4 regions of the Pseudescherichia vulneris genome follow, and region 3 is predicted to be linked to each of the others. Evidence: predicted binding sites of a transcription regulator. Region 3 holds the regulator's gene; each other region holds the start of a gene.
The links. Region 3 encodes PurR, which represses purine synthesis genes. Its sites were predicted from a motif close to CANGCAAACGTTTGCNTG; they were not measured.
Positions count from the first base shown of each region.

Region 1: a site for PurR is predicted at 856-873, ahead of glyA (serine hydroxymethyltransferase). Genes of this name have one in related genera too.
Region 2: a site for PurR is predicted at 1,264-1,281, ahead of tusA (sulfurtransferase TusA). Genes of this name have one in related genera too.
Region 4: a site for PurR is predicted at 986-1,003, ahead of gcvT (glycine cleavage system aminomethyltransferase GcvT). Genes of this name have one in related genera too.

Region 1 is NZ_LR607338.1:3,585,050-3,587,252, forward strand. It holds gene hmpA (NO-inducible flavohemoprotein) at 1-664, opposite strand, end outside; gene glyA (serine hydroxymethyltransferase) at 978-2,203, shown strand, end outside.
Region 2 is NZ_LR607338.1:1,197,942-1,200,144, reverse strand. It holds gene FN633_RS04925 (DcrB family lipoprotein) at 1-435, opposite strand, end outside; gene FN633_RS04920 (7-cyano-7-deazaguanine/7-aminomethyl-7-deazaguanine transporter) at 508-1,173, opposite strand; gene tusA (sulfurtransferase TusA) at 1,341-1,586, shown strand; gene FN633_RS04910 (TRAP transporter substrate-binding protein) at 1,761-2,203, shown strand, end outside.
Region 3 is NZ_LR607338.1:473,819-476,021, reverse strand. It holds gene punR (DNA-binding transcriptional activator PunR) at 1-510, shown strand, start outside; gene purR (HTH-type transcriptional repressor PurR) at 541-1,566, opposite strand; gene cydH (cytochrome bd-I oxidase subunit CydH) at 1,864-1,953, shown strand; gene FN633_RS01850 (MFS transporter) at 2,135-2,203, shown strand, end outside.
Region 4 is NZ_LR607338.1:4,073,311-4,075,513, reverse strand. It holds gene ubiI (FAD-dependent 2-octaprenylphenol hydroxylase) at 1-671, shown strand, start outside; gene gcvT (glycine cleavage system aminomethyltransferase GcvT) at 1,080-2,174, shown strand; gene gcvH (glycine cleavage system protein GcvH) at 2,200-2,203, shown strand, end outside.

The sequences.
Region 1 (2,203 bases), 3.1 Mb from region 3:
TCACGGCGATACGATATCCTTTCCCATCGGCCTTGCGGGTCAGAGAGTACTGGCGGATCTCCTGATGCGGGAAACCTTCCGGTTTCAGCCAGACGGCGAGATACTGGCCTGGGCGATACTCGGCCACTGGCTGGCCGTCGACCGGCTCAAATTCAATACTGGTGATCAATGCGCTGCGCGGCGTTTTCGCCACGATGCGGAAAGCGCGAGTGCCTTCCCAACCGCCGGGCTGGGTAGCGTGCGCTTCATACAGCTCGGCTTCGCGGTTGATGAATACGCCTGCCAGCACGCCGTAGGCTTTACCCCACGCCTCCAGTACTTCCTGACCTGGGCTATACAGCTCATCAAGGGTCGCCAGCAGATGTTCACCGACGATGTTGTACTGGTCAGGTTTGATCTGGAAGCTGGTATGCTTCTGGGCGATCTTTTCTACCGCAGGCAGCAGCGCCGGGAGATTCTCAAGATTGCTGGCATAGGCGGCAATGGCGTTAAACAGCGCTTCGCGCTGGTCGCCGTTGCGCTGGTTGCTCATGTTGAAAATCTCTTTCAGCTCTGGATTATGCTTAAACATGCGGTCATAGAAGTGCGCCGTCAGCTTCGGGCCGGTCTCGACAAGCAGGGGAATGGTGGATTTTACGGTTGCGATAGTTTGAGCATCGAGCATTGCCTTTTCCTTATTGATTATTTCTATAAGTTGTATTTTAAATGCATCTTATAAAAGTTCCCCTGCATTGTAAATGGTTAATAGCGTATTTCCGTTACGTTGAAATGTCATGAAAAATTTGCACGATAAACTTGAAAAGAAATCGTGATTCTGGAGGTGGGCTCTTGCATGACAAACCCTTGCGCCACGCGGAGCCAATCGTTTGCGTAAAAACCCGTGTCAAGACCTGTTATCAGAAAATGGATCGGTTATACTGGTCGCCGGTGCCCCGAGGGCCATTGAAAATTACCGTTAGCTGAGTCAGGAGATGCGGATGTTAAAGCGTGAAATGAACATTGCCGATTATGATGCCGAACTGTGGCAGGCGATGGAACAAGAGAAAGTACGTCAGGAAGAGCACATTGAGCTGATCGCCTCCGAAAACTACACCAGCCCGCGCGTTATGCAGGCTCAGGGTTCTCAGCTGACCAACAAATATGCCGAAGGCTACCCGGGCAAACGCTACTATGGCGGTTGCGAATACGTCGACGTGGTTGAGCAGCTGGCTATCGACCGTGCCAAAGCGCTGTTTGGCGCAGACTACGCTAACGTTCAGCCGCACTCTGGCTCCCAGGCTAACTTTGCGGTCTACACCGCGCTGCTGCAACCGGGCGATACCGTTCTGGGTATGAACCTGGCGCAGGGCGGTCACCTGACTCACGGCTCCCCGGTTAACTTCTCCGGCAAACTGTACAACATCATCCCTTATGGTATTGATGAGTCCGGTAAAATTGATTACGAAGACATGGCGAAGCAGGCTAAAGAGCACAAGCCGAAGATGATCATCGGTGGCTTCTCGGCTTACTCCGGCGTGGTCGACTGGGCAAAAATGCGTGAAATCGCAGACAGCATCGGTGCTTACCTGTTCGTTGATATGGCGCACGTTGCGGGTCTGATTGCCGCAGACGTTTACCCGAACCCGGTTCCGCACGCACACGTCGTGACCACCACCACCCATAAAACTCTGGCGGGCCCGCGTGGCGGTCTGATCCTTGCCAAAGGCGGTGATGAAGAGCTGTACAAAAAACTGAACTCCGCTGTGTTCCCAAGCGCGCAGGGCGGCCCGCTGATGCACGTTATCGCGGCAAAAGCGGTTGCGCTGAAAGAAGCGATGGAGCCAGAGTTCAAGGTTTACCAGCAGCAGGTTGCTAAAAACGCCAAAGCGATGGTAGAGGTGTTCCTTAACCGTGGCTACAAAGTGGTGTCTGGCGGTACTGAAAACCACCTGTTCCTGCTGGATCTGGTTGATAAGAACCTGACCGGTAAAGAAGCTGACGCTGCCCTGGGCCGCGCCAACATCACCGTGAACAAAAACAGCGTGCCAAACGATCCGAAGAGCCCGTTTGTGACCTCCGGTATCCGTATCGGTTCTCCGGCTGTAACTCGTCGCGGCTTTAAAGAAGCGGAAGTGAAAGAGCTGGCTGGCTGGATGTGTGACGTTCTGGACAACATCAACGACGAAGCGGTCATTGAAAGCACCAAACAGAAAGTGCTGGCTAT
Region 2 (2,203 bases), 720 kb from region 3:
GGACCAGGCGGTCTGGCCTTTCGCGGAGATGATGCTGTCCAGCTGCTGCAGCGTGTGACCTTTTACCTCGATGGATTTATTGGTCACCACCTGCAGCTGCGGATCGCGGCTACGCTGCTGGTCTTCCAGACGTTTCGCCAGCACCGGCAGCTCTTCATTGGTGGTATCGCCAACGATCACAATCACCGCTTTCTGGCCGGTGGCGTCGGAGTAGACGTGCATATTGTTCGCCTGGGTACCCAGCTTGCCGCTCTGATCGCTCATGTCGGCAGGCAGGGAGAAGGTGACTTTACCGTCCAGCAGGCTTACCGGCTGCCCGGTCGCGTTGCTCTCCGGCGCGGCACCCTGTGCAGGCGTTTTCGTGTCGTTGTTATCACAGGCCGCCAGCCCTAATACCAGCAGGCCAATCCCGACGTACTTAACCAGATTGCGCATTGACTTCTTCCTTTCGATAAACGGCCAAAATGGCTCATAGGCCCATCTTATCACAAGTTAGGAAGCGTACCTTTAACTGGCCTGCAACGCGGAAATTTCAGATTTATCCGCCAGTCTTTTCAGGCACATATTCAGCAATACGCCATACATCGGCAGGAAGAACAGAATGCTGATAAGCACCTTAAAGCTGTAGTCCACCAGCGCGATTTCGGTCCAGTGCTGGGCCATAAACGCGTCCGGGCTACGCCAGAAGGCGATAAAGAAGAAGGCGATAGTATCGCTGGCGTTACCGAACACCGTGGAGACCGTCGGGGCGAGCCACCAGCGGCGATTCTGACGCAGGCGGTTAAAGACACGCACGTCGAGGATCTGCCCCAGGGTGTACGCCATAAAGCTCGCGGCGGCGATGCGGGCGACGAAGAGGTTAAAGTGGGTCAGCGCGCCAAAGCCCTGCCAGCTGCCCATATAAAACAGCGACGAAACGATATAGGAGATAATCAGCGCCGGGATCATGACGGCAAAGATGATCCGCCGGGCGAGCGGTGCGCCAAAAATACGCACGGTCAGGTCGGTGGCGAGGAAAATAAAGGGAAAGCTAAACGCGCCCCAGGTGGTATGGAAACCAAACACCGAGATCGGCAGCTGTACCAGGTAGTTGCTGGAGGTGATCACCAGCAGATGAAAAAGCGATAGCCAGAACAGCGCTTTCATGCGCTGAGATTGCGAGAACTGCGTCATATTGTGACCTTTTTAAGAGTTGGGGTGAGGGAACCCAATTTGAACCGCCGCATCATACTGCTTTGAAACCGCTTTGCAATGGTTAATATCCACGCAATCGTTAACTTGGTTTGCTTTGCGATAATCGCGGCGTAAACTACAGCGGTTTTTGATTAGATGAGCTAAAAATGACCGATCTCTTTACTACGCCAGACCATACGCTTGACGCCCAGGGGCTGCGCTGCCCGGAACCCGTGATGATGGTACGCAAAACCGTACGCACTATGCAGGCTGGGGAAACCTTACTGATTATCGCCGACGATCCTGCCACTACGCGCGACATTCCCGGCTTTTGCCGCTTTATGGAGCACGAGCTTGTCGCTCAACAGGTAGAGGCGTTGCCGTATCGTTACCTGTTACGTAAAGGGCAGTAGACTGCTGCGGTAGAGGCTATTTGGACTACTGTTGTCACATAATTGAACCATCGTTTCACAATCTTGTTACTTTTGTGAACCGCTTCACCCCTGCTTCTCCGGGCGTAGTGTAGTTTTTAAGCGTAAAAATAAAACGCTGTTTGCCGCTTACCTCACTACCCTGGAGTTGACTCAATGAAAACGACCTTGAAGCCGTTGTTAGCCGCTCTGTGCCTGACTGCTTTTGCCTCCTCTGTTGCCGCCCAAACCATCAAAGCTGCCGATGTTCATCCGCAGGGTTATCCCAATGTGGTGGCCGTAGAGCAGATGGGCGAAAAATTGAAACAGCAAACCGACGGCAAGCTGGAGATTAAAGTCTTTCCCGGCGGTGTGCTTGGGGATGAAAAGCAGATGATCGAGCAGGCGCAGATGGGCGCTATCGATATCATCCGCGTCTCCATGGCACCGGTGGCGGCGATCCTGCCGGACATCGAAGTCTTTACGCTGCCCTACGTCTTCCGCGATGAAGACCACATGCACAAAATTATCGACGGTGATATCGGCAAGCAGATCGGCGACAAGCTCACCGCCAACCCGAAATCCCGGCTGGTGTTCCTCGGCTGGATGGACTCCGGCAC
Region 3 (2,203 bases):
GATGCGCTGGCCGATGGGCGCGTGGAGCTGGCCATCGGGGCGACCCAGGCCATACCGGTGGGCGGGCGCTTTGCCTTTCGCGATATGGGAATGCTCAACTGGCGCTGCGTGGTGGCCGCTCATCACCCGCTGGCGGGCAGGCGTGGCCCGCTGAGTGACGATCTTCTGCGCGGCTGGCCATCGCTGGTGTGGGAAGATACCTCCCGTCTGCTGCCTAAAAGGATCACCTGGCTGCTGGACAACCAGCGGCGAATGGTGGTGCCGGACTGGACCTCTTCAGCAGAATGCCTGAGCGCCGGACTGTGCATCGGTATGGTGCCAGGCCATTTTGCGCGGCCGTGGCTCGATCGCGGCGAGTGGGTGGAGCTCCAGCTGGAAGAGTCGTTTCCGGATGCTGCTTGCTGCCTGACCTGGCAGCAAAACGATAATTCCCCCGCGCTGGGCTGGCTGCTGGACTATTTAGGCGATAGCGAAACGCTTAATCGGGAGTGGCTGCGGGAGCCTGAGTAACCGGCTCCCGAGGTTTTTAGCGGTGCGATCTTAACGGCGATAGTCGCGGAAGGGACCGTCAGCGACCGAGCGGCGCTCGATCAGTCGAGGATGAACCTCAATCGACTGGGACTCTTCACGCTTATTCACGATGCGATCCATCAGCATATTAAAGGCGGTTTCCCCCAGCGAGTCTTTGGGCTGGTGGATGGTAGTCAGTGCAGGGGTGAAGAACCGGGCGTTACGCACGTTATCATAGCCGATTAGCGAGACATCCTGTGGCACGCGCAGCCCCATCTCGTCAACGGCGCAGAGCGCGCCCATCGCCATCACATCGCCGCCGCAGAATACGGCAGTAGGGCGGTGCGATTGGGAGAGGATCTGCTGCATCGCGCGGTAGCCGGATTCAGGTTCAAAGTCGCCCTGTACAATCCAGTTCTCCGGCACGCTGATCAGCGCCTCTTCCATGGCTTTCATAAAACCAGCCAGACGACCCGCGCCGGTATTGCGCTCAAGCGGGCCAGGGATCACGCCAATCTCACGATGGCCGCGCTCGACCAAATAGCGACCAGCCATATACCCGCCTTCAAAGGCGTTATCGATCACCGAGTCAGTAAAGTCTGCTTTTGCCTCACCCCAGTCCATCACGACCATGGGGATATGGCGATACTCCTCCAGCATGCTCAGCAGCGGGGCGGGGTACTCGGAACACATCACCAGCAGGCCATCGACGCGCTTCTGCGCCATCATCGACAGATAGGCACCCTGCTTCTCCAGGTTGTTCCAGGCATTACCCAGGATCAGGGTGTAGCCTTTTTGGAAGCAGTTCTTCTCTACCGCCTCGATAATCTCGGCAAAGTAGGGCGCTTCGCTGCTGGTCGCCAGCAGGCCGATCGATTTGGTATGGTTAACCTTCAGGCTGCGGGCCACGGCGCTGGGTGAATAGTGCAGCTCTTTAATGGCTGCCCATACCGCGTTACGCGTCTCTTCTGCCACAAAGCGAGTTTTGTTAATAACATGTGATACGGTTGTGGTGGAAACGTTTGCTCGTTTCGCTACGTCTTTTATAGTTGCCATTCAATGTCACTCCAAACCACGACGTAAGCTCCTGAAAATAGTGTAGGTAAACGTTTGCCTCTACTCAGCCTGCACGCAACTTTTGGGGATGCGATTCGCCGGGAAAACGACACGGAACGTCAGGAGGGGTCTATGGCCGGTACGCGAATAAATTTAGCGTGGAATTTTGTCTTATCTTGATGAAAAGGGGAAGCGTTAAAACGCATATCACCCCAAATCAAAGAAGATTTTTGCCCATAAATGTGTAAAAATGCGCAAGCTCACTTTTTGTGGGGTAATAAGAATGGAGAGAAATTGATGAGTGCAGATCTGAAGTTTTCCCTGATGACCACCGTTGTTGTGCTGGGCCTGATTGTTGCCGGTGCGCTGACCGCTGCGTTAAATTGATTCAGTATGAGGGAGAGTCCTCTCCCTCTGCTTGTTATCTCCGCTACTCCCCTGCTAATTGTTAGCAAAATGGCAATAAACTTTTGTTAGTTTGATAACTTCTGTTTTTTTGTGATAAATGTCATGCTTTTGGCTTCTGTGACGGTGTCGCCTGTCGACACGGCAATTCTGGAGTCAAAATATGAAAATCAACTTTCCCCTGCTGGCCCTGGCGATAGGGGCATTTGGCATCGGTACCACCGAGTTCTCC
Region 4 (2,203 bases), 3.6 Mb from region 3:
TCACCTCATGGGACTACCGTCATCATGCGCTGGTCGCGACTATCCGCACCGACGAGCCTCACGAAGCGGTGGCGCGTCAGGTCTTCCACGGCGACGGCATCCTGGCCTTCCTGCCGTTGAGCGATCCGCATCTCTGCTCTATTGTCTGGTCGCTGCCGCCGCTCGAAGCGGCAAGGATGCAGGAGGCGACGCAAGAGACCTTCAACCAGGCGCTGGACATGGCGTTCGATAACCGCCTCGGTCTCTGCCACGTTGAGAGCGAGCGGCTGGTGTTTCCGCTGACGGGGCGCTATGCACGCCAGTTTGCCGCACATCGGCTGGCGCTGGTGGGTGATGCAGCGCATACCATCCATCCGCTGGCGGGGCAGGGCGTAAACCTTGGCTTTATGGATGCCGCTGAGCTGGTCAACGAGTTGAAACGTCTGCACGGGGCAGGCAAAGATATCGGCCAGCACCTCTACCTGCGTCGCTATGAACGCAGCCGTAAACACAGCGCCGGAGTGATGCTGGCGAGTATGCAGGGCTTCCGCGAGCTGTTTGCCGGTACGCACCCGGCGAAAAAGCTGCTGCGCGATCTCGGCCTGAAGCTGGCCGACACGCTGCCGGGGGTTAAGCCGCAGCTTATTCGCCAGGCGATGGGCCTGAACGATCTGCCAGAGTGGTTACGTTAACTCGATCACACTTTCCCTCTCCAACCGTGGAGAGGGACGTGCTCGCTCATTTGAAATATTCTAATTTCACCCCTGTTTTCGGATTACTTTTTCTCATCTACTGAAATTTCTCCCTCTTGAAATCTGCGCGCTTTGCCGCGTAATGCGCTGGCTTATTGGGTATCCATCGTCTGTTTTATGATGTTTATCGCAAACTAACAGGCCTATACCAGTGTAATATCCTGCCGCCCGCTTCAGGCTTTTAGGTCATAAGCTAATGTGATGGAACATTGTTGCTTATGGTTATGCCCGCTGTTCGATGATAAGTTCAGGCGAAAGGTAACGTTTGCGTCGCCGTCTGGAACCGAGGCTTACGTGCTTACGACTTCGCCTTATTTATCCTGGCCCCGCTTATTCAATGAGGAAAAGATGGCTCAGCAAACCCCTTTATACGAACAACACACGCTGTGCGGTGCCCGCATGGTGGATTTCCATGGTTGGATGATGCCCCTGCACTACGGCTCACAGATCGATGAGCACCACGCGGTGCGTACCGATGCCGGTATGTTTGATGTCTCGCATATGACCATCGTCGATCTGCGCGGCGGCAGCTGCCGGGCGTTTCTCCGCCATCTGTTGGCCAACGACGTGGCTAAACTGACCCTGCCGGGCAAGGCACTCTACAGCGGTATGCTTAACGCCTCCGGTGGCGTCATTGATGACCTGATCGTCTACTTCTTTACCGAAGAACACTTCCGCCTCGTGGTGAACTCTGCCACCCGCGAAAAAGATCTTGCCTGGATCACCCAGCACGCAGCACCTTTTGATATCGACATTACCGTGCGTGACGATCTGGCGCTGATCGCCGTTCAGGGGCCGAACGCCCAGGCGAAAGCAGCAGGTCTGTTTACCGATGCCCAGCGTCAGGCTGTGGCTGGCATGAAGCCCTTCTTTGGCGTGGAGTCGGACGGCTGGTTTATCGCCACCACCGGCTACACCGGCGAGGCAGGCTATGAGATTGCGCTGCCGAGTGAGCAGGCGGCAGATTTCTGGCAGGCGCTGGTTGGCGCAGGCGTGAAGCCCTGCGGCCTCGGCGCACGCGACACGCTGCGTCTGGAAGCGGGTATGAACCTCTATGGCCAGGAGATGGACGAAGGCGTTTCGCCGCTGGCGGCGAACATGGGCTGGACCATTGCCTGGGAGCCAGCCGATCGCGATTTTATTGGCCGCGAAGCGCTGGAAGTACAGCGTGAAAGAGGCACCGAACAGCTGGTTGGCCTGATCATGACCGAAAAAGGCGTCCTGCGTAACGAACTGCCGGTGCGTTTCACCGACGCCAGCGGCAACTCGCAGGAAGGCATTATCACCAGCGGCACCTTCTCGCCGACGCTGGGCTACAGCATCGCGCTGGCCCGCGTACCGGCTGGGATTGGCGACACGGCTATCGTGCAGATCCGCAACCGTGAAATGCCGGTGAAGGTAACGAAACCTGTTTTTGTACGCGCTGGTAAAGCCGTCGCGTAACCTAATCTATTGTGGAGAAATGTTAATGA